Regions from separate parts of the Dysgonomonas sp. UBA7630 genome, predicted to be linked through region 4. Evidence: riboswitches for the same ligand, from Rfam matches in the RefSeq annotation. Region 4 holds a riboswitch; each other region holds the start of a gene.
What was found. A riboswitch is a leader RNA that binds a small molecule or an ion and turns the genes downstream of it on or off. The one in region 4 is predicted to bind cobalamin.
Positions count from the first base shown of each region.

Region 1: it holds a riboswitch for cobalamin, as region 4 does, so the genes downstream of both, B3P17_RS10310 (TonB-dependent receptor plug domain-containing protein) here and pflB (formate C-acetyltransferase) in region 4, are expected to answer to the same signal.
Region 2: it holds a riboswitch for cobalamin, as region 4 does, so the genes downstream of both, B3P17_RS02875 (precorrin-2 C(20)-methyltransferase) here and pflB (formate C-acetyltransferase) in region 4, are expected to answer to the same signal.
Region 3: it holds a riboswitch for cobalamin, as region 4 does, so the genes downstream of both, B3P17_RS03920 (TonB-dependent receptor) here and pflB (formate C-acetyltransferase) in region 4, are expected to answer to the same signal.

Region 1 is NZ_DLIY01000023.1:94,576-101,165, reverse strand. It holds gene B3P17_RS10325 (AMP-binding protein) at 154-1,809, opposite strand; gene B3P17_RS10320 (helix-turn-helix domain-containing protein) at 1,852-2,406, opposite strand; gene B3P17_RS10315 (RluA family pseudouridine synthase) at 2,419-3,360, opposite strand; cobalamin riboswitch at 3,574-3,755, shown strand; gene B3P17_RS10310 (TonB-dependent receptor plug domain-containing protein) at 3,849-5,840, shown strand; gene B3P17_RS10305 (DUF5074 domain-containing protein) at 5,853-6,590, shown strand, end outside.
Region 2 is NZ_DLIY01000006.1:80,295-90,077, forward strand. It holds gene B3P17_RS02860 (TonB-dependent receptor) at 1-992, shown strand, start outside; gene B3P17_RS02865 (helix-turn-helix domain-containing protein) at 1,123-1,917, shown strand; gene B3P17_RS02870 (RidA family protein) at 2,089-2,493, shown strand; cobalamin riboswitch at 2,505-2,705, shown strand; gene B3P17_RS02875 (precorrin-2 C(20)-methyltransferase) at 2,988-3,695, shown strand; gene B3P17_RS02880 (ABC transporter substrate-binding protein) at 3,701-4,831, shown strand; gene B3P17_RS02885 (iron ABC transporter permease) at 4,832-5,863, shown strand; gene B3P17_RS02890 (ABC transporter ATP-binding protein) at 5,868-6,869, shown strand; gene cbiD (cobalt-precorrin-5B (C(1))-methyltransferase CbiD) at 6,866-8,689, shown strand; gene cobM (precorrin-4 C(11)-methyltransferase) at 8,697-9,783, opposite strand, start outside.
Region 3 is NZ_DLIY01000011.1:112,286-122,068, reverse strand. It holds gene B3P17_RS03940 (hypothetical protein) at 1-1,650, opposite strand, end outside; gene B3P17_RS03935 (hypothetical protein) at 1,718-3,841, opposite strand; gene B3P17_RS03930 (PKD-like domain-containing protein) at 3,857-5,548, opposite strand; gene B3P17_RS03925 (YncE family protein) at 5,560-6,753, opposite strand; gene B3P17_RS03920 (TonB-dependent receptor) at 6,761-8,767, opposite strand; cobalamin riboswitch at 8,938-9,144, opposite strand.
Region 4 is NZ_DLIY01000001.1:79,228-85,468, reverse strand. It holds partial or broken gene B3P17_RS15835 (phosphoenolpyruvate carboxykinase) at 1-1,375, opposite strand, end outside; gene B3P17_RS00340 (threonine/serine exporter family protein) at 1,406-1,912, opposite strand; gene B3P17_RS00335 (threonine/serine ThrE exporter family protein) at 1,915-2,763, opposite strand; cobalamin riboswitch at 2,914-3,097, opposite strand; cobalamin riboswitch at 3,264-3,466, shown strand; gene pflB (formate C-acetyltransferase) at 3,642-5,873, shown strand; gene pflA (pyruvate formate-lyase-activating protein) at 5,958-6,241, shown strand, end outside.

The sequences.
Region 1 (6,590 bases), on a different contig from region 4:
ATATATGCACACTTTTAGGCGTGCAAATATAATCTTTTATTCTTTACAAATCATAATAAATATAAAGAAATTAGAGATTAAGCAAATATGCAAATCGGTAGATAATAGTTTTATACTCTATGCCGATAAACATACTCTTGCATTGATGTATTACTAATTTTCTTCCTGTTTTCTTATTTCCGCTCGTTTGATCTTTCCACTAATCGTTTTAGGTAGTTCTTCAACAAACTCGATAATACGAGGATATTTGTACGGAGCTGTAACCTTTTTTACGTGGTCTTGTATCTCACGCTTCAGGTGGTCATTGGCTTTGTTCTTATAGTCCATAGCTAATACAATGGTCGCTTTTACTACCTGTCCGCGTATTTCGTCCGGTACTCCGGTGATAGCACACTCTACAACAGCAGGATGTGTCATCAAAGCACTTTCTACTTCAAAAGGTCCGATACGGTATCCCGAACTTTTAATAACATCGTCTATGCGTCCTACAAACCAATAATAGCCATCTTCGTCGCGCCAAGCCATGTCTCCCGTATGGTATACATTATCATGATACACCTGTTTTGTTAGTGCCTCGTCACGATAATAACCCATAAATAGACCTAGTGGTTTCCATTTGTCGGTCTTAATAACAACTTCACCTACTTCGCCATCTTCTACCGAGCGACCGTCTGCTGCTATTAAGTCCATATCATACGCCGGATTGGGTACACCCATTGCTCCGGGTTTTGGTTCCATCCATGGGAAAGTAACAATAGTCGGCGTGGTTTCAGTTTGCCCGAAAGCCTCCATCATCTTTATTCCTGTACCTTTATAGAATGCCTCGAAAACAGATGGATTGAGAGCTTCACCTGCTGTAGTGGCGTACTCCAACGAAGATAAGTCGTAGTGAGACAGGTCTTCGCGAATCATAAAGCGGAATACTGTCGGAGGTGCGCAAAAAGAAGTGATTTTATGTTTCTCTATAAGGTGTAATACCAATTGAGGTGTAAATTTTTCATGATCAAATACCATTACAGCCGCACCGGCTATCCACTGTCCGTATAGTTTTCCCCAGACGGCTTTTGCCCATCCCGTATCGGCAACTGTAAGATGCAGGCTGTTTTCGTGCAGGTTGTGCCAATATTTAGCTGTTACAATATGCCCTAAAGGGTAAGCAAAATTGTGAATTACCATTTTCGGTTCTCCTGTTGTACCTGAAGTAAAATACAGCAGAGAAATATCATCATTGGTATTTACATGATCGGGACGTACAAAAGGCTTCGCTTCTTTTATTCCTTTATGGAAATCGTTCCATCCCGAAGGTATATTTTCCCCGCATGCAATAAGGCACTTCACTGTTGGCGACTCCGCCATTGCTTCATTTATGTGACTTATGACAGTTTCGTCATTTACACTCAGGATTGCTTTTATACTTGCCGCATTATTGCGATAAACGATGTCTTTTTTTGTTAATAGATGAGTCGCCGGAATCGCAACAGCGCCTATCTTGTGCAGAGCTATAACAGCAAACCAAAATTCGTAGCGTCGTTTCATGATAAGCATTACCATATCTCCATGTCCTATGCCTAACGACTGAAAATAAGCAGCTGTACGGTCGCTCTGTTCTTTGATGTCTGCAAATGTGAAATCGATGTGTTCTCCCTGGTCATTTCCCCAACAAATAGCTCTTTTGGTAGGGTTTATTCGTGCCCATTCATCAACTACATCATATCCAAAATTAAAATTATCAGGAATCTCAACGTGATAATGCTTTGCAAAATCTTCAGTTGAAGTAAAATGAATTTGTTTTACAAATTTTTCCAACATTATATAATGGTGATTAATCTTTTAGTAAATGAAAATACCAGCTTACAGCACAACAGCAATAAACTTCACTCGCTTTCCGTCCAAAGCTTTCATTCCATGGGGTAGGCTTGAATCGAAGTAGATACTATCACCTTCTTCCAATATCAAATCTTTCCCATTTATTTGTAAAAGCATCCGTCCTTCAAGGATAAGGTTAAACTCTTGCCCGGTATGTGTGCTATGATGTATCCTTACACTATCTTGCTTGGGTTCTACTGTGACTTCAAACACATCAGCCTTTCGATTGTTAAATCCACCGGCTAGCGTCTGATAGCTGTAATCTGAAACACGCTTCACAGCTAAACCTTTTCCCTTGCGCGTCAAAAAATAGCTGCTCATGCGAGGTTCGTCGGCAAACATCAGTACAGAAACATCTATATTATGTTTCGAAGCAATGTTTTTCAGTGTACTGATAGTCAAATCTTTTCTCCCTTCTTCATATTCGAGGTATACCACAGGATCGATACCACATGATGAAGCGAACTCTTCGGTCGTCATATCCAAAGCCTCACGGAGGCCTTTCAGACGCTGACCTATCTGCTTAATATCTTCATTCATACCTAAAATGTATTAAATTGATTCCTCTTTTTCGGGCTTATCCTTTCTTTCTTTTTGTGTTTCGGATATTAGTATTTGCATTGCTTTAGGGATGCCGGCTTTAAATTCAAGCAATTCCCCTGTTCTTGGATGTTTCAAAATTAGTCCCCCGGCATGAAGGGCAATTCTTTTGATCGGATTATTTGAAGCACCATATTTCTTATCGCCAACAATCGGATGTCCGATCTGTTGCATGTGTACTCTTACTTGATTTTTGCGTCGTGTTTCAAGGTCAAAATCCAATAATGAATAGCCACCTTTCGATTTTTGTGTCTTGTAATGAGTAACAGATTTCAGTCCTCCGTTATCGATAAGAGATGACATCATTACAAAGTTCTTGTTCTCGGTAAGCCACGATGTTACAGTTCCATTTTTAGGGTTCGGACGTCCTTCTACAATTGCCATGTATGAATACTTAGGTACAAGGTTGTCCCAGTTTTTCTGGAAAATATCCTGGAGCTCCATGTCTTTCGCAAAGATCATAAGTCCCGAAACTTCTCTGTCGAGGCGATGCAGAACATAAACACGTGCTTTTTTATCTTTTTTCTTTACGTATTCATTCAGAGAGTTATATACAGTGCGTGACTTTTCCTTATCTGTAGCTACAGATAGAAATCCTGCTTCTTTTTCGATGACGAGTAAGTCGTCGTCTTCAAATACAATCTTTAATCCCTTCAATCTCTTTTCTTTTCGAGACTGATCGTATTTCATAACAGAGACCTTATCTTTTGCCTTCAGTTCGAAATCGAATTGGGTGATAAGCTTTCCGTTTACTTTGATTTGTTTATGTGCAAGAAGCGATTTCACTGCGTTGCGGCTTTTACGTACTTCTTTTTGGACAAGGAAATCTAGCAATTGAGCCGGTTGATCAACTTTTATTTCCTGCAATACTTTATCTCTGGTTGTATTCCTCATTTCATTTATATATGAATATGAAACAAAGGTAAGCGTTTTTCTTTTAAGATAAACACAACATTAGATGTCGATTTACAAATATTAATTTAAATCATGGCTGCTTAAGGTTGGAGAATTTTAATGCATAGAGGCATAAAACACAGGATAATATCTTTCGCATGAAGCATGCTAGTGGAATTAACATTTATATTTTGTCTTTCAATATAATTTATCCTTACCTTTGCAGCACTTTGTTTCGTTTGTTAACGAATTAAAAGGGAATCAGGTGAAAATCCTGAACAGACCCGCTGCTGTAAGCTCTGTAAAGCTTGTGCAACATAGCCACTGTTATTCAAAATGGGAAGGCTGTACAAGTTGGAGTAAGTCAGAAGACCTGCAAAGTAATAGTTCGGACAGCTTTCGAGGAATAGAGCTTAAGAAACAGTGTTAAGATTATATAGTCTTTTCTTTGTTCTTATCGAAAGCATTTTATTGAATAATTTGTGAAGATGAGGACTTTTTTATTCTCCCTTATATTTTTATTTGTAGTAGGCTGTATGCATGTACAGGCTCAGATTAATGATAGTCTCAATGCAAAGAAACTGTCAGAGATAGAAATTTCTGCACAGATCAAACCTTCTGTCTCACGATCTACAACTCCACTTCAAGTGATTGATAATACAGAGATTGAACGAATAGGAATACTGTCCGTGTCTGATGCTGTACGTCGTTTTTCGGGAGTTACAGTAAAAGATTATGGAGGTATTGGAGGTATGAAGACTGTCTCAATAAGGGGGATGGGGGCACAACATACTGCAGTTAGTTATGATGGTGTTACGATGAGTAATGTTCAATCCGGACAGATTGATATCAGCCGTTTTTCGTTGGAAAATGTTTCCATGATAAGTCTCTCCATTGGTCAATCTGACGATATATTCCAATCTGCACGATCATATGCATCAGCCGGCTTATTAGAGGTAATAACATCAAACCCTGCCTTTAAGAATAAATCATATAATGGAAATATACAAGTTAAAGCTGGTTCTTATGGGCTTTTCAATCCTACTGTCTATTATGCACACCGACTGAATAAGAAATTCTCTCTTTCGTTAAATACAGGATGGGAAAGAGCAGACGGAAGATATAAATTTACATTTAAGAATGCCGACCAGACAGAAGAACGTAAGCGTAGAAATTCGGATGTCAATATCTGGCGTACAGAATTAAACCTTTATGGGAGTATGGGTAAAGCTGGCGAGCTGAAATTTAAGGTAAATTATTATGATTCGGAGAGAGGTTTGCCGGGTTCTGTAATTTTCTACAGAGACGACAATGAAGAAAGAGTCTGGAACAAGGATTTGTTCTCCCAGCTATATTACAAAAATAAAGTTAATGATAAAATAAGTATAAAAGGACAATTAAAATTTAGCCGCAACCATTATAAATATCTGTCAATAACCAATAATACAGCAGAAAACAAACAAGAAGACCGCATCACTCAGTATGAATACTATGCATCAGCAGGTATGATATGCAAACCTCTTAAATATCTATCTATAAGTTTATTTGAAGATATATTTCAGAATAGATTGAACAGTAATTTTGAAGATGTAGACAAGCCGAAGAGAATTTCATCACTCACAGCTTTGGCTGCTCAATTTACTAATAAATATCTAACCGTAACCGGAAGCCTTTTGGCTACTTATGTTGATGAAAGTCTTCAAACGGGAGAGTCACCTGAAGATAAGAAAAAGATAACGCCATCTATAAGTGTATCATACTTACCTTTCGAAGAAGCCAATTTAAGACTTCGTGCATCTTATAAAAAGATATTCAGAGTGCCAACTTTTGATGATATGTATTACATACGCATGGGCAATATAAATCTAAAACCGGAATATGCTACACAATACAATATAGGATTGACTTGGACAAAAAAAATATCTGAGACCATTGACTTTATGAGTGTATCTTTAGATGGTTACAGAAATAAAGTAGATGATAAAATTGTGCCTTTTCCTACAATGAATATTTTTAAGATGCGCAATTATGGAAAGGTAGATATGACTGGGGTGGATCTGAATACGCGTCTCCATGCATTGTTAACATCTCAAATATCATTAAATATCACAGGTAATTATAGTTATCAGAGAGTTATAGATGTAACAGATAAAAATAGTAAAAACTATAAAGATCAAATCCCTTACACACCGCGTCATTATGGTTCGGCATCGGTAAGTTTAGAAAACCCTTGGTTAAATTTTGCCTATACTGTAATTATATCAGGCAAACGTTACGCTCTTGATCAGAATATACCAAAAAATGAGATAGAATCATATACAGATCATAGTATTTCACTAAATAAGTCTTTTATATTAAATAATAATAGCTTACGCCTCCAACTCAATTTAATTAATCTGACAAACAAGAATTATCAAATTGTACAATATTATCCTATGCCGGGACGATCTTTTACAATATCAGCTAATTATAATTTTTAAATATTTATTCATATGAAAATAAATAAAATTTTTTACGCATTTCTCTTTGTAGCATTAGTTTTAGGATTCGCATCATGTAGTGATGACGAAGGCTATCCTGTTGTTGAACCACCTATTGTTGAGCCACCTGTTGTTGAACCACCTTTGGTAGGAACAGGATCATATATATTAAATAGTGGAAAAAGCGGAAGTAATAACGCAAATATTGCTTATTACGACTATGAAACAGGAAAGGTTACTTACAATGTCTTCGAATCAATAAATAGTAAAGGACTGGGAGATACTGGACAAGATATAATAACTTACGGAGATAGAACTTATATAGCAGTATCAGGATCTGCTGTTATTTATGTTTTGGACAAAACGGGTAAAATATTAAGTACTATAGAATCTACTAAAGAAGGAAAAAAGCAACAGCCGAGAAATCTTACAGCTTATGATGGTAAAGTATATGTCACATATTTTGATGGGTATTTGGCTAAAATAAATCCGAATACTTTAAAAATTGAAGCTGAGGTAAAAGTTGGCCGTAACCCTGAATATGTACGAGCATCCAAAGGAAAATTATATGTTGCAAATTCAGGAGGGTTAGACTATAATACAGCTATTGGTTATGATAAAACAGTTTCGGTTGTAGATGTAGCGACTTTTACAGAGCTTAAGAAGCTGGATGTTGTTATAAATCCTGATAAAATGGTTGTAGATAGTCAAGGGGATATCTATGTAATATCAAATGGAAATTATAATGAT
Region 2 (9,783 bases), on a different contig from region 4:
ATGTTTCAACAAATGAGAGATTCAAATCATCTTTTGGAATAAGGTTAGATGCTGCATCTTATTCACATAATACCAAGCAAATGTTCAATCAGATTTCGCCCCGTCTATCTTTATCATATAGGCTTATAGCTAACTTGAATGCCAACGCTAATATCGGACGTTACTTCCAGCTTCCACCTCTTACAGCAATGGGATTGAAAGATAACAATGGTATGTTTGTAAACAAGGGGTTGGATTATATGCGTGTTGATCAGGTGTCGGCAGGCTTCAATTATCAGTCGATAAAGAATTTCGAAATATCTCTGGAAGGTTTTTATAAATATTACAACAATATGCCTTTATCTGTGCAAGACGGCATTCCTTTGATGAGTAAGGGTGACGACTACGGAGCTATAGGCAACGAACTACTTGTATCGGATGCAAAAGGTAAAAGCTACGGAGTAGAATTGTTAGCTAGGTGGGTGGTAGCACGTAAAGTAAATGTTTTATCTTCATTCACTTTATTCAAAAGTCAATTTGCAAAAAAAGAAGGCAAGTACCTTCCTTCGGCATGGGATAATGGCTATATATTTAATCTTACAGGAACTTATTATTTTAATTCTAATTGGAGTGTAGGAGCAAAGATAAAATCGATAGGTGGAGCACCTTTTACTCCTTACGATCAAGACAAATCCTCGCTGGTTTTGGCTTGGAATGCTTCGGGAAAACCTTATCTCGACTATACTCAATACAATACGTTGCGTAACCCTTCATATACTCAGCTAGACTTGAGAGTAGATAGAACTTTTTATCTGAATAAGTATATGCTTGGCCTTTACCTCGATTTACAGAATGTAACACGCAGTTCATTCAAAAGACAAGATGTTATTGTAAGTACGGGAAATATCATAAATCCGCAAGCACCAATAGAAGAGCAACGTTACGAGATGAAAAACTTGAAACGTTCGAGTGCATCTATAATCCCTACCATTGGAGTAACATTTGAATTCTAAAAATTAGTAAGATTAATTCATTTTAAAAGATTTATCTTTGTAATATAAAATAGCGCTTACTTAGGATTGATATGTATTGTGCAACATTCTCTCATATTTTAGATTATCTATTTTACATATATAAAGATAAATGTTTTATAAAAAAATTATTCCAATAAAGGCTCTGCAAGATTACATCCAATATTTTTGGATATTGGAGGACTTTAAGAATAATTCTAGTGATAAATGTTTTAAGATTATCCCGGATGGACTACCGGCATTAATATTCCAACAAGAACCAAACTTGTTTTTTGATAGAAAGGGACAAGCGTTGCCTCAATTGTATTTATATGGGCAATATTCTAAATATACAGAGCATACAGTTAGTGGATACTTTAGCGTTATTGGCGTATATTTGCAACCAACGGCTTTAAAAACAATTTTTGGATTAGATGCTTTTGAGTTAAATCATCAAAATATTTCACTTGAAGACATTGTGAGAGATGCTATTCTTGAGCAACTTCTTAACGCAATTTCTTTAGAAGAAAAAATAAGCCTAATCTCTTCTTTCTTCCTTAAGCAAATAGAAAGAGTCAAAAATAATCATAAGAAGTTGGTGCATGCTTCCACATTATTACAAAATGGAAAAACTCTTAAAGAAGTCCAATTGGAAATGAATTTGTCGGAGCGAACATTAGAAAGAATTATAAAACAGTCTGTTGGATTATCACCAAAGATATTTTCACGGATTATGCGTTTTCAAGAGGGTTTAAATTCTTTGCGTCAAATAAATTTTGAAAACTTTACAGAACTTGCTTATCAATATGATTATTTTGATCAATCGCACTATAACAGGGAATTTAAAGAATTTACAGGAACTAATCCTAGAAATTTCATACTAAACTCAAAAGAGTATTTAGCTAACTTTCCTCAATGGCTTATCTAGAATTTGCTAGCGATGTGTTCTTTCTACAATCCAATTTACGAGAACTATTGTATTTCTTTTTCTGAGAGTTGTCGGTTTTATCCAATTTCAAATAATACACGACCTATACTTTTGCATTACAAAAGAAATACCGCTTTGGTATTTGAATTGTTTATTTAAAGAAAAATTGAAATGAATAGTGATAAAATCAAAAGAATCGTCAGATTAAATCCCGAGAATATATCAAAGCCTATTGGAAAATATTCACATGTGACTATAATTCCTAAAAATTCAACTCTATACACTTTCTCCGGACAGATTGGAGCTGATAATTATGGAGTTATTCCTGATAGTATGAATGAACAGGTATACAATACATTTAGGAATATTGAACAAATTCTGGAAAGTCAGAATTTAACTTCAGACGATGTTATAAAAGTCAATATCTGGGCTACAGAAGAAATTGTTTGGGATTTTTTTGACGCAAGATGGGAAAATCTATTTGGTACAATATACCCATCTATGACTATTGCTTATGTGAAGGCATTAGGTTTACCAGAGCTTAAAATTGAAGTTGAAATTTGGGCTTCAAAATAAAAAATATTAATACCTTTGCACTCAGATTCGGTATTGCAATTTCAAAATCGTGAAGTTGTAATAAAAGGGAACCCGGTGTGAATCCGGGGCTGTACCTGCAGCTGTAATTTCTCATAAAATCGGTTGAAAATTCCATGCCACTGTTTCGAAAGAAATGGGAAGGCTTTTAACCGGAGGATAGCCAGAAGACCTGCCAGATCTGACAAATAAACACCAAGCTTCCAGGGATAGAAGTGGTTGTGCAATACATCTTGTATTCATTGCTATTTTATTAATTTTCAGGAAACTCGTTGTTTTATTTTATTAGTTTTTTACAATAATAAAATAAGATATGAGGCATTACATATTTTTGAAGGCAGTATTGGTATGCTGCGGAATATACGAACATACAAAATCCGTATCTCTAAACATATTTATTGTAACTACTACAGGTATTCAGTTGCTTACCTTTTGTTGAATTAAGCATATTGTAACTATAATAATTTAAAATAAATATGTCTGATTTCGTTACATTTGTATCTCTTGGGCCAGGTGATGCCGAACTTATAAGCCTAAAAGCCTTAAACGCTTTGCAACAAGCAGATATTATCCTCTGCCCCTCGACTGTTTCACCAGTCGGAAATATGTCATCTCGTAGCCGTGATATTTTATTGGAACTGAATATTAATGATTCCGTTATTTCTCTTTTTGATGTACCTATGAGTAAAGATCGATCGCATGCAATACTCTGCTATAAGGAAGTTGCTGAGCTTATAGAAAAGCATTATGTGAAAAGATTAAAAATAGTTGTAGTAGCAGAAGGAGATGCAGGATTTTACTCTTCAACTCATTATATATCAGATAATCTTATATCAAAAAATATTCCTACAGAACGTATCGCCGGCATCCCGGCGTTTATTGCCTGTGCAGCCCTTGCCAATATCCATATAGCCAAACAAGAAGAAGAATTGCATATCATTCCCGGGATAATATCATCCAATGATTTAACGACAAGAATAGCAACAGGAAACTCTATCGTGATAATGAAACCTTCTCAATCGGAACAGGCTATAAAGCAGGCTATGTCTTCAATAGATAAAGTGGAAATACATTATTTTGAGAATGTAGGAATTAAAGAAAAAGAATTCTATACGCAGGATATACCTGAAATAATAGATCGTAAATTTCCTTATTTCTCACTATTAATAATTACAAAAGAATAATCTGGATGAAAAAACTACTTTTTATCTTATTTACTCTGGTTATTGCATTTTCGGGCTGTAATCAAAATAAGAATGCAAAAACTATCGGAGATCGAAACACTGCAGGTTCTATGAATATTAAATATGCCAAAGGCTTCAAAGTGACTAGTTCCGAAAACTATAAATTAGTTGATATAACCGATCCATCCGGGGAGAGCGATATGCATTACAAATATGCTCTGGTCAATAAAGGGAGCAACAAAGAGGGCATACCTGCTGATTATCAGATAATAGAAATACCTATCCGCAGTGTAATTTGCATGACCACACTGCAACTGTCAAACTTTATTAAGCTCAAGGCATTGGATAAGGTTGTAGGGATAACCAGCACTCGCTTTCTTTTTAATGAACAAATGAATAAGCAACTTAAAGAAGGTAAGACTCGTAAAATCGGTATAGAAGGTGAATTTGATAATGAGGCAATTCTCGCCCTAAATCCGGATATTATACTTGTTTCACCATTCAAAAAAGGGGGATATGATGCGATTCGAAACCTGGATATACCATTAATTAGTTTTTTAGGATATAAAGAAAGTTCTCCTTTGGGACAGGCTGAATGGATTAAGTTCATTGCTATGCTATTAGGAATAGAAGAACAAGCCAATAAACAGTTTGACGATATAGAAAACAAGTATAATAAATTAAAAGCATTGTCTGCTTCTGTTTCAAAACGTCCTACTGTATTGAGCGGTGAGTTACATTCGGGTAACTGGTATGTAGTTGGAGGAAACAGCTATCTCGCACAGCTATTCAGAGATTCAGGAGCCGATTATTTTATGAAAAATGATAACGAATCCGGAGGTTTTTATGTCGATTTCGAAACTGTTTATTCGCAGGGAGCAAATACTGACTATTGGCGGATGGTGAATAGCCACGATGGAACATTCACTTACGATGCTTTGAAACAAAGTGATGCTCGATATGCAGATTTTAAAGCTTTTAAGGATAAAAAGCTTATATATTGTAATCTGCGAGAGAAACCTTTCTATGAAAATACTCCTGTAGAGCCCGAAGTAGTTTTAGCCGACTTGATAAAGATATTTCATCCATCATTTTTGCCGGAACATATTCCTGTTTATTACGAATTACTTAAATAAATGAAACGTCCCTTGATAGTTTTTGCACTGATTTCTACCTCTATACTAGTTTTCTTCATTCTGAATCTGGTATTGGGCACAATTTCCATACCAGTGGGTTCCGTTTGGAATATTCTATTCGGAATAAAGGAAGAATCTATAATCTGGGAGAATATTATCTGGAGATCCCGTTTCCCTCAAACCATCACAGCCTTAGTTGCTGGCGCCGGATTATCCATTAGTGGATTACAGATGCAGACACTATTTCGCAATCCTTTAGCCGGACCGTCCGAACTAGGGATTAGCTCTGGTGCAAGTTTGGGTGTAGCTTTTATTATCCTGCTTTCAGGTAGTGTTGGAGGAACGGCACTGATCAAGATGGGATTGTTTGGCGAGATAGCAATATCTATAGCGGCAGTAGCAGGTGCTTTGGCTATAATGATTAACATTATAACTATTTCTCGGTTTGTAAGAGGAAACGTTATCCTACTTATTATCGGCGTTATGATAGGGTATATTTCAACAGCTATTATTGGAGTTCTGAAATTCTTTAGTAACGATGAAGATGTAAGAGCTTATGTAATATGGGGCTTGGGTAGTTTTTCTAAAGTTTCAGGTAATCAAGTGTATACTTTTGTAGGCATCATGATTGTATTAATACCTCTTTCATTCCTATTGAAAAAGACTCTCAATCTGATACTTTTAGGCGACGGCTATGCACGTAACCTTGGATTGAATGTAAAACAAGCCCGGCTCTATGTTATTGTTTGTTCGTGCATCATTACTGCTATCGTAACAGCTTACTGCGGGCCTATCGTTTTTTTGGGACTGGCTGTACCTCACCTGTGCAGAACTATTTTTGTTTCATCCGACCATCGGATACTCATGCCTGCTGTAACCCTTACTGGTGCTTCTCTGGCTCTGTTTTGTAATTTGGTGGCTCGTATGCCGGGATTCGAAGGGGCATTACCTATCAATTCGGTAACAGCATTGATTTGCGCACCTATTGTGATTTCCGTCTTATTCGGTAAACGCAAAAATGAAGTCAGTTAAAGTTATGCATAAGAAAAAAAAGACAATAGAGCTAAAAGACCTTGCTATAGGTTATTCATCACAAAAGAATATAAAGGTGATAGCCGAACATATAACTTCTGATATATGCAGCGGAGAACTTACCTGCCTGTTGGGTGCAAACGGTATTGGCAAATCTACTTTGTTGAGGACGCTAACCGCCTTTCAACCCAAATTGTCGGGTGATATCATTATTCATGGGAAAAAAGTAGAGGAATATTCTGAAAAAGAGCTAGCGACATTAATTGGAGTCGTATTGACTGAGAAATTCGAAATAAAAAATATGACATCTTATCAACTAATTGGGCTAGGAAGAAGTCCATATACTGGTTTCTGGGGAAAGTTAGCGCAAGAAGATAAGAAAAAGATAGAAGAGGCTATTTCGCTCGTAAAAATAGAAAATCTATCTGAGCGAATGGTTGACACACTAAGTGACGGAGAGCGCCAAAAAGTAATGATTGCTAAAGCTCTTGCACAGGAGACTCCGATTATTCTTCTGGATGAACCTACTGCATTTCTCGATTTTCCAAGCAAAGTAGAACTGATGCAATTATTACATCAGTTATCTCGCAAAACAAATAAGACAATCTTCTTATCTACCCACGATCTCGATCTGGCTTTGCAGATAGCAGACAAAATATGGTTGATGGATAGTGAACACGGGATTCAGATAGGTACTCCCGAAGACTTATCTTTAGATGGAAATCTGAGTAACTTCTTTGCTCGCAAAGGCATTGTATTTGACCAATATACAGGTTTGTTTAGAGTAGAGAATGATTTTAACAAGCAAATAAAGGTTATAGGGCATGGGCAAATATATGCTATGATCCGTAAAGCTTTTTTACGAAATGGGATTTTAGCTTCACGTGATATTGAATCTGACTTATCTGTCGAAATTAAGGAGAACAGCATTTTACTGTACAAACAGGATCAATTACCTATAGCAATTACAAGTATAGAAGAACTCTTAAACCAGATCATGATATGATACTTATATTCGGAGGAACGACAGAAGGCCGTAAAGTGGTCGCCGTTTGTGAAAGTGCAGCCAAGCATTTCTATTATTCAACTAAAACCAAATCACAGAAAATAGAAACAACACATGGCACTCATATTACCGGAGGTTTAGATGAGAAAGATATAATCGATTTTAGCAAAGAGAAAACTATAAAGCTGATTGTAGATGCCGCACATCCTTTTGCAGAAATATTGCATCAGAATATAGCAAAAGCATCTCGAGAATTGAATATCCCGGTTGTCAGATATGAACGTAACTATCCCAAACATGAAAAAGATTTGCTTTGGTTCGAGTCCTATAATGAAGGTATTGAATATCTAGAGAAAAATAATATAGATAATTTGCTTGCCCTAACCGGCGTAAATACTGTCGCTAAACTAAAACCCTACTGGCAGAAGCATAATTGCTGGTTCAGAATATTAGATAGAGACGAATCACGCTCTATTATCCAGAAAGAGAGTTTCCCTATAGAACAAGTTTTATATTATCAACAAGGTGAAGATGAAACCTTACTCTTTGAGAAGTTTAAACCTCAGGCAATTATAACAAAAGAGAGCGGCGAATCCGGTGGCTTCAAAGAGAAGGTTATCGCAGCCCGAAAACTCAATATTCCCGTTCTTGTCGTGAAACGTCCGGCTCTATCTCCTGATTTTATATCAGTCTATGGAGAGAACGGATTAAGGAAGCAGATAGAAAAACTTCTGCCTGAATTCTTCGATCTTAAAACCGGATACACTACCGGCACGTGTGCTACGGCTGCAACTAAAGCTGCTTTAACTGCATTATTAACCAAGGAAAATCAAACAGAAATCAGCATAACTCTTCCAAATGGAGAATGGATAAAACTTTCCATTTATTCGACTATATTAGAAGATAATCTTGCGAGTTGCTCTGTGATAAAGGATGCAGGAGACGATCCAGATGTTACTAACGGACACGAGATAGTATCTACTGTACAATTAACTCATGAACACAAAGGAGTTCGCTTTCTTCAAGGAAAAGGAGTTGGAGTAGTTACCTTACCCGGTTTAGGTCTTGAAATAGGAGGGCCTGCTATTAATAAGACTCCCCGAATGATGATGAAGCGAGAACTTTTCAAAGTTATGCGCCATTATCAGGATAAATTGCCGGAACAGAATTTAAAGACAGGAATAGACGTTACGATATCTGTACCGAAAGGTGAAGAAATTGCATTAAGAACATTTAATCCAAAGCTTGGAATAACAGGAGGTATATCCATTATCGGAACATCGGGCATTGTAAAACCCTTTTCCTCGGAAGCCTTTATAGCCTCTATCCGTCGCGAAATGCACGTTGCCAAAGCATTAGGATGTAAGAATGTGGTTGTCAATTCGGGTGCTAAAAGTGAACGATTTGTGAAACAACAATATCCCAATTTGCCTCCACAGGCATTTATTCATTATGGTAACTTTATCGGAGAAACGATTATTGCTGCTTCAGAATTAGGCTTTGAGCGCCTTACAATGGGAATAATGATAGGTAAAGCTGTGAAATTAGCAGAAGGTTCATTAGATACCCATAGTAAAAAGGTAATTATGAATAAGGAGTTTATTTTGGCTTTAGCGAAAGAAGCCGGTTGTTCAGAGGCTACAATAGACGCTATACAACAGATAACCATGGCACGACAGTTATGGGATGTTATTCCTGAAACAGAAGCTACATTCTTTTCGCTGATAGTAAGAAAGTGCCATCAGGTATGTATTACTTTATTTCCCAATGGCACATTAGATATCTTATTAATTGATGAGTTCGGTAATATTAAGCAATGAGCTTTATCTAAGACCGAAACAAGTGTTTGAACTGATGTGAATAAAGTTTAGACAATCCCTGACGATTTCCGATAGCTTCTCCTACAACTATCATTGTTGTCAAGGTTAGTTCATTTTCTTTGACAATTTTAGCTAAGTCTTTTAATTCTCCACGGTATATCTTTTCGTCTTTCCATGTCAGCTTATAACAAGCCGCAACAGGGGTTTCGGGTGGATAATGTTCCATAAGTTCCTGCTGAACCTGATCTACGATTGACGCACTCAAGAAAATACACATTGTACTTTGTGAACGTGCCAGCAAATGCAACTTTTCTTTTTCTGGTATAGATGTTCGTCCTTCTCCTCTTGTCAGAATGATTGTCTGTATTTTTTCAGGGATAGTAAATTGAGATTCTAAAGCAGCGGCGGCAGCTAGAAAAGAAGATATACCCGGCGTAATATGGTAAGACATATTATACTTGTCGAAGAAAGCCATTTGCTCTTGAATAGCACCATAGATACACGGATCTCCCGTATGTAAACGGACAATGAGTTTACCCTTATCATAGAACTCTTTCATTATCTCAAACTGTTCTTCTAAATCCATAGAAGCAGAACTCCGCACTGTCGCTCCCTGTTTAGCACAAAAAGTCAGTTCTACAGGTACAAGACTTCCCGCATATAGAATAAGATCGGCTGCTTCTAAGAAATGACGCCCTTTAACTGAAATTAAATCAGGGTCACCCGGACCTGCTCCAACAATCTCAATATGTCCCTGACGAATTGCCTTTCTGTCTATTGCTATGGCAAATGTAAAATCATTCCCGTCGCTCAGTTTTCCCTTTTGTTTTTCCAGTATAAGAGAGCCTCCACCTGCGCTTTTTATAGCTGAAGATTCAGCTACACTTGTCACAGTTGTTACTTCTTCAACCTTTTCGGATGGATTAGCAACTTCAATATCTCTCAATTCATTCGCTGTGTAAATATTTACAGGAATACTCTTAAGATGAGATTGAAGTACTTTTAGCAAAGGTTCATCTTTCTTTATATCTATCGATGAAACATCTTTAATAGAAGCTATAGCTATATTATTGTTATTTAAGGCTTCTATTATA
Region 3 (9,783 bases), on a different contig from region 4:
AAAATTGTACATTGAAATACTGAGGTCTTTTTTTACTTTTGTAGTAGGGAAAGAATAATTTGGGTATTTATTACTGGAAAGAGAAAATTTAAGAGTCCCCAATTCGCTATAACCCTCTACTACTTTCGGAGCACAACCTTCGAAGCTTAATTCTCCATCAAAGACATTAGCTCCTTTTAAGGTGTATTCTGACATTATATTATTCAGAATTATAGATTTTTCTATATTCAGCCTCGTTAAATCAATCTCGCGTATAGAGGTTATATTCTGAGCATAAATACCAATTCTCTCTACATTTTTAAGATTAAATCCGGAGAAAGTCTTAAACGATACATCGTTAATAGAAACTCCTCCTACTCCCACGCTGCTTAGAGAAGAAAAACCATCTAGATTATCTTCTACAGCAGCCATATAAGATATATCAAATTGTTTTCCGACTGATTTCAAACTTTTAAAACCTTTAGTATCTTTCAATTTATCCAGATTCGAAAGGGTAAATTTACCATCTACTGAGGATAGAGATTTAAATCCGTCGAAAGATGGAATCGACGGAAGATAGTTGAGATTAAAGTCGCCACCGATAGTAGCCAAAGAAGACACATTAAGATTGGTAAGCAGGTCGTTATTAGATATCTGAAAGTCTGATTTTATAGTTTTTAAATATGATAAATCTATTTTTTCTACTTTTTTTAAGCTACTCAATTCTAATTTGTAAATATTTTCCAAATTAGGCATAGATAAAGATTTTAGTTCTTGCCAATTTGATACCTTAAAAGAACCACCCACACTCTTCAATGATCCAATTTTAAACTCATCCAATACATTTGTACCCCATCCGCCATCTAAAGTAAAATCTTCTATGACAGTTTCTAGTTTTCCTAAATCAAGCATTTTCAAGACCTCTGCCTTGCTGATATATATACCTCTATCCACATGCTTTAATTCAGGTAATAGTATTTTTTGTAATCTTTTTGGCAAATCAATATTGATCCCCGTAACGATGTATTCTAATTGAGGTAAATTTATTTCCTCTAAAGTATTATTCAACTCTACAACTTTCAGAGAGCCAAGTTTTTTTAGATTTTTCAAATCATCCAGATTCTTCCCTGCATAAGTCGGATTGATCGTTAATCCAAACTTGATGCTTGTTAATTTAGAGAATGGAGCCAATGTATGTATTGAGTCTGAGCCACTAGCAGCACCGATAGTTATATTACCATTTATCTCTGTCAGCCCCATGTCTGCAAAAGCATTCACATCTTCCTGAGTAAGCAATTTTATATCGCCGTTGCGTGAAACGACACCACGCTCTAATTTATACTTATAGCTTCTTTCTGTTCCGTTGTATCCTTTAACGACGAATGTTTGCTCAGCTGTCCAATCTTTTATAGAAGAAGGATCGGGACTAATTGTTGCATTTTCACTAATTGTAATATTTACAGTAGCATTATTAAGCAATATATTTTCAGGAACTGTAACAACTATTTCATTGTTTATAGTCGATATTGACCCATTGAAAGAGATTCCATCTTTTTCCAACCGAAAAGATGTTATATAATTATCACCTCCATTGAAGTCTCTGTCGTCGCTACATCCGGCTGTCACCAAAGCGAATAGGAGTAATATAAATATCAGATTATTTATTTTCATTGTTTTTTTGTTTATAATTCTAAAACTAAGTTTAAAGAACACTTACTTAAATATTCCATCTTATAGTTTATGGTTTTGTCCAAGCACCAGATTTAAGTTGGTCGTATGTTGGATTGTAGCCATTTCTCTCGACAATCCATTGTCCTGCAGTAAGTGCAGATAGTGTATTCTTCAAGCCAGCATATGAGACTAAAGCTGCTTGAGCTTTAATTTCTATACCACTTACTTTTTTCAATGCTGAGAAACCATTCAAATCTGTTAGCTCCTCGTTTACCTTACTAGCATCATCCTTGTATGGCACCAGACTCATCTTTCCTTCTATACTAGTTAATTTAGGAAATAGCAGATATCTCAGATGGCAGCTAGGACTCCATGATGAAGTAGACATGTAGCCTGTGCCAATGGTGAAGTCTCTTCCTACTGATTCTAACTTAGGAACATTCAATGTTCGGACAGACCTTGAATCAATGGTTACGTTAAAATTTCCTCCAACATTTTTAAGATCCGATATGTTAATCTGAATTACAGAAGGGTCTACAATATTATTCAGGTGATTTATGGTGAAGTTTCCTCCAACTTCTTCCAGATCTGATATAGAAAAATCCTGTAAATTATTATTAGGAATAGTAAGTCCTTTCTTTATTTTTTTTATTCCTTTTATATTTAATACATCTATATTAGAAATATAAGATCCGAGGCTCAGAGAATCTACTTCGGAAAATCCTTGTAGCTTTGGGAATTTAAGAGTGTAAGATTTAGCATTATCCGGCAGAATACTTAATGTTCCGTTAAATACATCATCTCCGATAATTTCAACACCATCAACAGCCGAAGCCATTACTGCCAATTCCTTTATATTCATACCTTTGATGTTTATTTTGGTAAGAGGTGCAGAAAGATAGTTGTAGATTGATAATCTATTAATCTTTTTTATCGAAGAAGGAAATATTAGGTCTTTCATAGCTAGATCTAGCATATAAAGTTCTCCTTCAACCGTTTCCAATGATTCAAAACCTTTAGCCAGTCCATTTATTTTGGCATAATTAAGACTTAGTTTTCCTTTTACTCGCTTTAGTTTAGGAAGATTAACCGTCGTAATCTGTTTTCCTTCTACAATCATATCGTTAACCTCCTCCAACTCCGGCAGGCTAAATTCGCTCAGTTTACTAGTAGCTGAAGTAGTTAATTTACCTGTTATAATCTGCAACTTAGGCGCATTTATATATATCAATTTTTCTAATGGGTAAAGATTCAAATCAGCAATGGTCTTCAATTCTGAAAAATCCACTTTTTTTACATTTTCCAGACGAGAAAGTTCGATGCTTCCTACTTCTTTCAAATACGGTAATATAACCGAAGGCATCAATGCTTTTACATTGGAAAAAGTATTTGTTAACCGGAATGTTTCTCCCACTCTTTCCAAACTAGGAAGAATTACCTGCCCCATCCCCGAGTTAATAACAAAAGACTTAGACACATTCTTTAGCTTAGGAAAACTAATGGTTATTAATGAATCGTTTTTCAAAGCTACTCCTCCTGCCATTTCTAAAGCAGGGAATAAAACGCTTTGCACTCTTGGAGAAGATTCTATTTGAATAAGATCTCCTACTTTAGTCAGATTTTCTAAGCCTTCAAAATTAGTCATATCGACAGTAGGATAAACAATTAGAGAATAGCCTATCTGTGTAAGACCAGCCAACGGACTTAATGATTTGATGGAATCTTTACCTGAGATTTGCCCCAGAATCAGATTTCCGGCAATCGAAGTAATGCCTTTCTGTCCAAAAGCATCTACATCGGCCTGAGTAGCGAGTATAATAGTACCGGCTTGTTCCTGCTCAGTTCTGTTTACAGTATATTTATACTGAGAACGAGTACCATTGTAAGAAGTTACAGCAAATACTATATCTTCTTCCCAGTTGGTTATCTCCTCGGGATTAGGAAATATTTTAGCATTCTCACTGAGTTTTACAGTAGCCTTAGCTCGCTCTAGAGACTGACTGGAAGAAGCATTAATGGTAATCTTATTACCTTCAATTAATCCATTCAATTCTGTTTCATTCTCTAGTCTCAGAGAGAAAGAAGTTATATAATTGTCTTTTCCTTCAAATTCTTTGTTGTCGTCACTACAAGCAGGTAATAAAATGACAGACAATATCAGCAGACAGATATAATGGTATATTCTTTTCATTATCTAATTAGTCTTTTAGTTATTAAAATTCAGATCAACAGGATTACCCGGCTCAGTTGATACTTCACCAACTAAAGAGCCTTTACCTACAGAAGCCGTATGTACTTTTACAAAATCTATATGAGTGAGGTTAGCAGGACTTCCATCAGCATGAATAGCATCTTCTATCCAAAACTCCCCAATGGGTCTCGTTGGGTCTGTATTGTGATTGTCCACATACCCCCATCCTAAGTCTCTGGACGATTCATAACCTGTACCTTCGGCAATATAGAATGTCGGTGGCACACGTGTACCAGTCAAGGTATAAGCACTTTCTTTTATAAACATTGGGAAGAAATAGTCTTGAGAGTGATATCCATTAATATCTACCGAACCTGTATTTCCAAAATTGTCTGTCCACATTACATCAGTTCTTTTTTCTGTAGGTTTGTAATAAGTAACAGCATAACGTTGTATGTTGTCTTTCTTTCCATACTCACTGCCTTTCAGTTCGTACCATGTATCATCGGGTAATCCGTTGCCATTCGAATCTTGCATAACCCAAACTACTCCCGGTTCACTCCAACCTGCAAAAGAATTACCATTGATGCTCAAGTCAGCTTTATTTGCCACATTTTTCACACTATGATCGAATCCTACTACAAAATAACCTCCGTAAGCCCCTATATGAAACATATTAGAATTAGCATCTACGGATGTTTGGAATTTTTGTAACACCTGAGTTATTGTTTGATATGGAGATTGGAAATCAATAAACTGTCCCGGAGCTGGAATGTAATTGAAAGCTTTAGTAGCAACAGCTTTACTGTTTGTCTGTATTGCTCTGAAATAAGTACTTTCAGGCTCTGTACAAGTAACCTCTACTTGCGCCTTTACCGATGTTCCTGTTTCTGTTACTTCTATCAAATAAGCTTTCTTCTCGGTAGGTGTAAATTTTAAAAACTCGGTAGTCGAGCTTTGTGCAACTCCATCAACAGTCCACTTAAAGCCGGCAGGTTTATCTATATGGCAAATAACAGGAGCTAACACCAAAGTTCTGTCAAGAGGGACTGTCATCTTGCGTAGATTATTTTTATTGGTTATGGTTCGGTATAGACCATCATCGAAATAAAGTTCAGCTTCGGGTACAGGTAATACGACTACTGTTAGGGCTTTGATGTCAACACCCTCTTCGGTAGTTACTTTAACAGTCAAGGCAAATGAACCTAAATTTTCTTCTACAAAAGAGTACACTTGTTCTTCCGATACTATTTCACCATTTTTTCTCCATACATATTCTGCGTTTTCTGCATAGTTGGCTGTTGCTTTCAGCTCTATTGGTTGCCCCACATATGCAATATAGCTGGAGACCATTTCTATTTCGGGTGATATTTTATCTGCTACAGTAACTTTAATCTGCGACTCTTTATATCCAATTTCATCGTCAACCCTAAATATGATAAAATATTCGCCAACGCTATAGTCACTGAAATTTAACTGTAAATCATTCGAAATAATTTTCCCATTCAATTTCCACGAATAAATAGGATTGGTTGCATTGGTTACTTGCGGTACAATCTCTAATGTTTTCCCTTTTCTAACTTTATACTCATTTTGTGAGAATGTAATAGTTATATCGTTTTGAACTATATCATCATCACCAGAACATGATGAGAGGTAATAACCACTCAATAGTAAAAAAAGAAATAAAATTTTATTTTTCATCATTTACTTTTTTATTAATCTAAAATTAAACTTTTCAACCTATGTTTTGTAAACACAATATGAGCCGGAATCTCTCCTGTAACCACAGACCATTTTCGGTTACCCATTTTGTCAAAGCAGAACAACGTTCCCGGACTAATATAATCTTTAGCGTCAGTCACATATATGTCTTTGGTTTCGGGATGAATAGCTAAACCATACGGTATTACGATTTGCTTTTCAGTTCCATCTTTAATGAAGTTCCGAGATACAACTGTTTGGCTTTTGGTATTTACAATAGCATAAGTAATTGTGTTTTTTTGAGTTATATGACTCCATTCTACACTATACATATAAATAGAATCGCCCATCGCGGTCATATTAGAGCATGGTAAGTTTAAAGTTTTGCTTACCATATCGTTTTTCCCGATGATATATGTATTTGATGCCGTAGATTTATAATCGCCTCGCGAGCTTACATAGATATTATTATCACTATCCAATTCCAACCGATGTAAATTAATCCCTACTGTTATCTTCTTTATTTCTTCGAACTTACCTAAATCAATAACAGACACTGTATTATCGTAATTCGGAACTCGGTAACCTCCCGAGTTAGCGACATACAATTTATTATCTCTTATCACCATTTCTTCGGGTTGATAGCCTACAGAAACCCGTCCAACTTCCTTAAAGTTGGTAGTGTCTATCTTTACGATACAACCTAGTGGGGTATCCGGTTCTATCTTAACAGGTCCATTGTAAGAACTTATATACGCATAACCTTTGTCGAAAACGATGTAACGGCAGTTGGGTATAGTGAGAGAACCTATATGGCGTGCGGTATTTACATCCAACACCTCCACATAACCTGAAACATTGATTACGGCATATAGTTTATTCCCATAAATCTGGATATCGTTACCTACATCTCCCAGTTCATGGGCAATGTTAGGATTCAGATAAGGATAAATATTTTGACAATATTTACCGGTTTTACGATCGAAGTAATCAATGGAAGATTTATTACTTCCCATATTGGCTTCATTCAACAGATAAAATCCTTTTATATTACCTTCTTCTCCTTCTACAACAGTTGTTTCATCAACAGGAGCTACCGGTGTTATTGTGGGAGGAATCAGTTCCTCTTCATCTCCTCTACATGAAGAGAGAAGTGTTAATCCTACAATTAGAATTAGAAATCCTAATTTGAATAATCTTCTTTTCATAATTTTCTTAAATAGTTATATTGAGTATAAATTTGAAATTTGTTCCTGGCATAGGGTAATTCAAGACTACATCGTAAGCCTGATTAAATAGATTATTAATTTCCATGGTAGCTTTGTATTTATTTTTCCTCCACACAAAAGACTTACCGATAGCCATATCGTGAGTGTACCAAGGCTCAAGTCTATTACGGGGAATATTGGCACTACCTGTATACCTAGTAGCTGTATAAATAAAACTGTATGATAAATTCCATGATTTATAATTGACGCCTAATATGGCCGATGCACTGTGGATCGGAATATATGCTATTTGTCCTTTATAGGTAATGGTATCACTCTCTACTACCATTGGAGTATAGTCCTGTGCCTTTTGGTAAGTATAATTTATCCGAGTATCTAAAGTTAGATCTTTTCCTATCTTGTTAGTAGATGTTAAAGCAATATCTACTCCTTTTATCTTTACAAGACCAATATTTTTCATTGTCCAACGAAAATTTACACCGCCCGGGATAGCTAATAATTTGTCTGTAACTTCGTTGTAATAGGCATCGACTTGTCCTTCTAGAAAAAATGATGAATTTATATTTTTTGAATATACGAACCCTAAATTATATTGTTTGGTAAATTCGGGTTTGAGGTAAGAAGACAATGTCCCCATATATGCCATATGCATCTCGGTGAAGGTCGGCATTCGAAATATATTTTTATAAAAGACTCTTAAAAACAGGTCCTCTCTACTCCATGGTTGCCATGAGGCCATCAAGGAGGGTGTGATTTTATTCCAATCACGTTGAATGTCTTTTTTATCTTCTTTGGTAGATTCATGAACAAAAGTACCGAGTAAACTACCCTGTATTTTTACTCTATCCAGATCGAGAGAAGTCGCTACAGCTACCCAAGTAGAATAACGTTGCGGATAGATAAATTCCACCAAATTGGCATTCATTTTATTCCACTGAAAGTCGGCAGAAATGTTAGCTGTCCACGAAGGGAGGATATTAAATAGATTGGCTGAAGAAATATAAACATCATGGAGCATATATTTATTTTTCAACTTTTGAATTAAAGTATCAGATTCATAATACAAATAATCGTACGCATATTTCCCTGATATCTTTGTTGCATAAACGTCTGAAAATCTCTTATTCAAAGCTGATTGAACAAAGAAATTCCGATCCTTTTGTCTATCTTCGTGCTTAAATCTTCCGGGTTCTTCTTTCACAATCGCTCCAGGGTATCCCCGTTCTGAAGTATAGAAATAAATACGACTTTTCCAATCACCTCCTTTTAACTTTCCGAAGAAGGCTTGCTCAATTCTAAATATCTGAATGTCTCCATTCTTTCGAACAGCGGTAGTATCGTATCCCCCTCTATTGTCAACAGTATTTTGAACTTTGTATCGAAACTTATATTTACCTGTCGAGTTAGTGTAATCAATATTAAACGATGAATTTAATTTCTCAGATAGCTTTTGTTCCCAATACAAAGAAGGATTAATCAGTCCGAATGCTCCTGTTTTGAAAGTAAATTTCAGATTATATTTTTTGTTGCATCCAAACTGAGGAGTTTTAGCTTCTATGTAGATAGAACTTGCAGAACTGTAATCTTTTGCCGGCTGAAAAATGGAACTTTTTTGTCCGTTATGTAAAGAGATAGCTTGAATATTATCAAGTGAATATCGTCCAAGGTCTACAACTCCATTCTGAGGATTCGCTATTTCAATCCCATCATAGAATACACCTACATGCTGGCTACCCATACTACGTACATTTACAGTCTTAAGACCACCAATACCACCATAGTCTTTCAATTGTACACCCGAAAAATAACGCAAAGCATCAGCTACAGAATGGGCACTTAAATTTTGTAATAATTCTCCCGATAGTACTTGTACAGGGATAACATCTACTCTAGTTTTACGAGCCGAGACTACTATCTCATTTAGATGTTGTATACTATCTAGTTTACTTTGCGCGAAGCCCGTTATGGAACAACAGTATATAAAAGAAAACATTAACCCAACTCGGTTAAACCCACATAATGACAACATCTAAGCCACCTGATTAAAGGATTATCAAATAACTTAACAGGAAAATATAAACGATTAAATTAAAAAGAGCAACCATAATAATGATGGTCAGAATTCTGCTTTTCATCTTCTTCAGCTTTATTTCCCGAAAGCCTTAAATTATAATAATCTTGGCAGGTCTTCTGACTTACTCCATCTTTGAATCGTCCTTCCCATTCATTGTTGAACAGTGGCTTGAGTATTGTTCAAAGATTTTAGTAGAGCTTACAGCAGCGGGTCTGTTCAGGATTTACACCTGATTCCCTTTTCATCACTTTTCCGTAAGTTATTGGAATTATGACACCAAAATCGAAAACAAAGGTATGTTTAAATATTTAAAAAAGAAAACTTATTATAAAGATTATTAAAACAAGGAGAGCTTTTGTTCCACTCTTAGCTTTTTGAGGGTTGTTTCAGCTTTTTAGTTTGTATGAACATAAAATGTAATTATTTTCGACTATTTTTTCTGATAGAGTATAACAATTATTTAATCCTATGAAAATATAATTATTATGAATTATATGATCAAAATAGTTTTTCTCTATCGAGTTTAGGCTAAATAACGTTCAAAGAAAAATATTGCGATACATAAAAAATATTAGGCAAAATCGATTGTTTAAAAAATGTATACTATAGATTTAACTTATTATATTCTGCGAAGCTAGACACTTTAGGATATTTCAACGTGTCATTTAAAACCTTGTTTATAGTCGGATAAATCTTTGTCTTTTTATATTAGTCTGCTGCCTCCAACTTTACAACCAACCTGATTATAATATTGAGTTAATACTGAAGATATGAACTGAAAGTTATCGAGCGAAATCAATATGCTTGGTTATTCCTTGACTGTAATAATCTGTCAAGATTAATTACCCCCAATTATTTAGGAACGGTACAAAAAAAATATACATATTATAATTATAAAATAATACTTTCTCATATAGATAAGCATGTTTTATTTG
Region 4 (6,241 bases):
TAACCTCATAAGTAGATATCGGAATCGTTACTCGTGCATTTATTCTATCGGGGTTAGTGTAGATACCTCTATCCAGCTGCGCAAAAGCATAAGCAGGATCTAAGTCATCGGTACGGACAAAGGCTCCTATTTCAGTACCATATCCTTTTATCTGTCCGTCTGCTTCAAATTGCAAATATCCCATATCATCGAATATTACACGCATGTGACGTATATATTTTTCGTTGAGCGTGCGGAAAGCTTCAAGACTTTCAGATTTACCGGCTCCACTATCACCCATTATGATAATATTTGCTTCTTTACCATTCTTCAGAGCAATATTTACCATAGCCCCATGAATAGGCAGATTGCCTCTTTCCATTTGCTTGATATTATGCAGCGTAAGAAGCATCTTCTTCATATAGCCAAAATAGTCGATATCATCGCAATAATTAGCATAACCAATCAATATATCATTCTTCTTATCCTTATGATAGAAAGTACGTTTTTCTTCATAGCCGTCAGGGTATCCAAATACGTAAATCAAATCAGGTTTCTTTCCTACATAATCATTGCCTTTAGCCAACTCAAACAAGTTAGCAAGACCTAAACCATGACACATAAAATCTTTATGGAAATAGACAAAAGCTAATAAGTTACCAACTTTTGCAGGATACAGAAACCACTCATCCTCATTCAGAATCAAATTAGCCAAAGGATTTGTTTGATGTTCCTGAAAAATACCATCTCTTGTATTCTTCTTTGTATATGAAATATAAGGAGGATTAATAACTACTGTTCCTATAAATGGTATAGATGCAAGCCCCTTATACTCTATCGGGCAATTCCATTGCATATCGTTAAGCATCAAGCCCGCATTCGCCCCTGCGATAGTCTGACGGTATACGCTATGACTGTATCCCATTACAGTTTCTTCTGTACGTCTGTAGATAGATAGAATCAACTCATTAAGAAGTTGGTTTGCTTGCACAAAGCGCACATTTTGAAGACCATCACCCATGCGATTGTTATGAACAACAGTAACCCTTTCCAGCCTTCTCCAATAGTTATAGAGCATTTCTATAAGTTCTATAAACAAGCCTTTATCCTTAAAGAATGGAGCAAATTTATTATTTACTACCAAAAGCTCATCTATTTCACATACAGTCAAAAGCTTCATAACCTCTATCAAAGACAAGGTGAGCTCTTCATCAGTTTTGAAATCTTTAATAAAATAATCGTAAATAATCTGGTTATCTTTCTTTATTCTGAAAATAAAGGATTCAACCACCCGATGAAACGCGTAACTACTTAAAATTTTCTGCCTGTTATCACAATACTTCAAAGAGAAATTGATGATAGCACGACCCCTGTTTAATGTAAATTCTTGCAGCATCTTTGTTATTAATTAGTTAATATATTAGTATCAAAATATTTTTATCCCTAAATCTTTTATCTTCTTTATTTTCTTTACACTCTTTTTCCGAAACAATAATGCGGCAATACATATACCGATTGCCAGACAAAAGAGTAAAGAAGATGTCAATATAAAATTGTAAACCGTGTCGTGTAATAAGAATGCTGTTTTTGCACCCGTCGTTCCCTCTTCGTATATTCTTATACATCCCAGCATCGTCTTGTAGGCATACAAACCCGGTATCATCGTTATACAAGCCGGCAATGTAAATACAACCGGAGGAGTATGTATTTTATGAGCACAATAGATACCCAAAAGCCCTATCACAACAGTCCCACTCAACGTAGCGGAGATCAAGCCAAAACCAAAATACAACAACGTAAAGCGAATAGCATGCCCCAGCCCTCCCAGCAAACCGGCAACCAACAATCCCTTCTTTGGCGTTTCGAACAATAGTGCAAAACCTATAGCAACAAAAAAACTAAGAAGAGCGTCTTTCAATATATCTATTAGCATAATCAAAAGTTATTTATTCCTATTATTGTCATACTAATAAACATACCTACAGCGATACATAAGAGAATAAATCCACCGAATGCTCCACGGGCAATACCTGTAGGGATATACCCTTCAAGCAAATCGATTATACTATTTATCAGAGGAACTCCCGGAATAAGGAATAATACAGAAGTAGCAATAGATGTTTGAGGCAAATAACCAAATCCCGACAAGATATTCAATCCTGATATGGTTGTTGTCACAAACGCTGAACAGATTACAATAACCATCAGGTTAAACTTTCTTTTAATCATCTCCTGACGCACCGCAAGCCCCACGAATGAGGCTACAAAAGCAAAAGCCCCATCTATTAAATTCCCCCCGGCAAGCAGACATAACGATCCGCAAGCTATTCCAATAAACAGACGAACAAGCCAAACAGAATAACGAGAGGTATCTTTCAATCTTTTTATACGCTGGTGCAACTCCTGCAAAGAAATCCGATCTTCGGCAAGTTCCCATGTCAGCAAACTGGTATTGGTGAGTATTCCAAAGTGTACCCCATGATGTATTATCTTTTTATTGGCTGTTACTATGTTTTCCTCATTATCCATATTGGTTACTGATACCGATACAGCAGTAAATGATATCAGCATTTCTACTTTATAGTTTGTCTTCTGTGCTATACGTTGTACATTCCTATTAATTCTTTCACAGTGGGCTCCCGATTCAAGCAAGAGGGTACTGACCTCCAATATGATGTCTACAAATTCCTTCAACGACAACTCTTTGTCTGAACGTGTGTCTGTGTCTTCTACATCTGCACATCGATCATCAACATGCGAATAATCAAGAACGTTTGCGCGCATTTCTTTCTAAACTTTTTACGATTAAACATAAATGTAAAAAGCTCTTTTGAACTTCTCAATGCTGCAATAAGAACACACCTGGATAATAACATCTCCTCCGACAAGAGGGATGAATGAAATTATTAGACATAACACTTTTATCGCGAAGCATTGTCAATCCGATTTAAGGCAGGTATCCTGGCTTTCACCATTTCTATTTTCCTTCCCATCTCTGCACGAAACAGTGGATTTTAAATAGAAACTTTCGCGGTGACTACAGTTGCGCGACAGCTCAGGACTTTCACCTGATTCCCTATTCTCCTCAATATCTGAGGCACCTTAGCGGTTGAAGAATAATGATAAAGAACTTTCGGGAGGCAAAGGTATAGGAAAAAATAATAAATAGCACATCTTTTTTATTTTTTCCTATACAAAAAGATATAAAAGAAAACAAAAAGAGAAGAGTCTCAATCAATAAGCATTTTCACATTAAATGTTTATTTTTATGCTTAAAAACATATAACTTTGTCACAGGTTTTGGTGTCATTTACTATATCCATAGAAAATGATGAAAAGGGAATCAGGTGAAAATCCTGGACAGACCCGCTGCTGTAAGCTCCTCCAAAGACTTTGAACAATACTCTATCCACTGTTCTTACACTGAATGGGAAGGATGCTCAAAGATAAAGTAAGTCAGAAGACCTGCCAAGACCATATAGTTTGAAGCTTTCGAGGAATAAAGCTGAAGATTTAGGATGGGACCTTTTTCATAAAGGGAAAAGCCTCCTCTATTTTATTTTTATTCTGTTACATTTATTTAAATACGTCTGTATTTATTTCTTATTCTATTCCACGTAAGCTCTGAAAATTGAGTACTTAGAAATTTATTTTATAACTAAATGGAAGCATATAAAAACTTTAAAGGCACACGGTGGCAAGAGGAAATCAATGTAAATGATTTTATACTCCAAAACTATAAAGAATACACAGGGGACGAATCTTTTCTACAAAACCCTACTGAGGCAACAATCAAGCTTTGGGAAAAGTTAAGCACAATGTTTATTGAAGAAAAAGAGAAAGGCATATATGATGCCGAGACTCGAATACCTTCTCAAATTGATGCTTATGGACCCGGATATATAGACCAAGAGCTGGAAAAAATTGTAGGAGTTCAAACAGACAAACCGCTAAAAAGAGCAATATTCCCTAACGGAGGTCTCCGTATGGTGAAACAGAGTTTGGCCGAATATGGTTATAAACTCGACAAAGGAACAGAAGAAATATTCTCAAAATACAGACGCACACACAACGAAGGAGTATTCGCAGCTTATACCGACAGCATCCGCAGAGCCAGAAGTAACGGATTGTTAACCGGCCTACCCGATGCTTACGGACGTGGACGTATTATCGGCGATTATCGCAGAGTAGCTCTTTACGGTGTAGATCGATTAATATCGGAACGAGAAAAACGTTTCCAAGAATGTGACCCAATTGTAATGACAGACGATCTGATTCGTCTTCGGGAAGAGCTAAGTTCGCAAATAGAAGCATTACTAGCCTTGAAACGTATGGCTGCTTCGTACGGGTTTGACATTTCTCAACCGGCGAATACAGCCCAAGAAGCTATCCAATGGACATACTTTGGATACCTGGGAGCTATCAAAGACCAAAACGGTGCAGCAATGAGCCTCGGACGTGTAACCACTTTCCTCGATATCTATATTGAAAGAGATTTGCAGGCAGGCTTAATAACCGAAATAGACGCACAAGAGCTTATCGATCATTTTGTGATGAAGCTACGTATTGTCCGTTTCCTTCGCACTAATGAATACAATGAACTATTTTCGGGAGATCCGGTATGGGTAACCGAATCGATCGGAGGTATGACAAACAACGGAAAGTCGATGGTTACGAAAAATAGCTACCGTATGCTTCATACACTATACAACCTAGGGCCTGCACCCGAACCTAATCTAACAATATTATGGAGCGACCGTTTACCCGAAAGCTGGAAGCATTATTGCGCCAAGGTTTCTATCGATACTTCATCACTTCAGTACGAGAATGACGACCTGATGCGCCCTCAACTAGGCGATGATTACGGCATAGCATGTTGTGTATCACCGATGCGAATAGGACATCAGATGCAATTCTTCGGTGCAAGAGCGAACTTGCCTAAAGCATTGCTATATACGATAAATGGAGGTAAAGACGAAATAACTAAAGCGCAAGTATTACCAAAACACTGGGTAGAAAAGGTATCAGGAGAGTATCTTGACTTTGAAGAAGTTTGGGAAAAATTTGACCGCACCTTGGATTGGGTTGCCGAAACTTACGTAAAAGCATTAAATATCATCCATTATATGCACGATAAATATTCATACGAAGCTTTAGAAATGGCTTTGCATGATGTTGATATCGTTCGGACACAAGCATTCGGGGTTTCGGGGTTATCCATTATCGCTGACTCTTTTGCTGCTATCAAGTATGGAAAAGTACGCATCGTAAGAAATGAAGAAGGTGACGCAGTCGACTATATTATAGAAAAAGATTACGTTCCGTTTGGAAACAACGACGACAAGACCGACAGGTTTGCTGTGGAAATAGTAGAAAAGTTCATGAGCAAAATCCGTAAACGTAAGATGTATAAAGATGCTATACCTACACAATCAGTGTTAACCATCACTTCAAACGTTGTTTACGGAAAGAAAACAGGAAACACCCCTGACGGACGACGTGGAGGAACACCTTTTGCTCCGGGAGCCAACCCTATGCATGGGCGTGATACCAGAGGAGCTGTAGCATCACTTTCATCTGTAGCGAAGCTTCCGTTTGCTCATGCAAATGACGGCATATCATATACTTTCGCTATTACGCCAAACACATTGGGTAAAAACAGAAAAGAAGAAGCTCAAAACCTCAGCGGACTTCTTGATGGTTACTTCTTACAAACAGGTCACCATCTCAACGTTAATGTATTTGACAGGAATCTGCTTATCGATGCGATGGAACATCCTGAAAAATATCCTCAGTTGACAATACGTGTATCAGGTTATGCTGTTAATTTCGTAAAACTTACAAAAGAGCAGCAATTAGATGTGATAAACAGAACGATTACTACATCATTCTGATACCCCATTAATACATATATGGTTGCCCCAAAAGTGTTTTAAATTTTGGGGCAATATCTTCTCTTATTAGGAAGAAAATCAATTATGAAAGGTTTAATTCATTCTTTCGAGTCTTTTGGAACTAAAGACGGCCCGGGTATAAGGTTTGTATTTTTTATGCAGGGCTGCCCTCTTCGTTGCCTCTATTGCCATAACCCAGACACATGGAATATGAACGATAAGGAGTACGAACTGATTCCGGAAGAGGCTTTCGAAGAAGTAAAGAAGGTAAAAAACTTCATACGCAATGGGGGTATAACCATTTCGGGAGGAGAACCCCTGCTACAACCTCAGTTTATTATCGAACTATTTAAGATGTGCAAGAATGA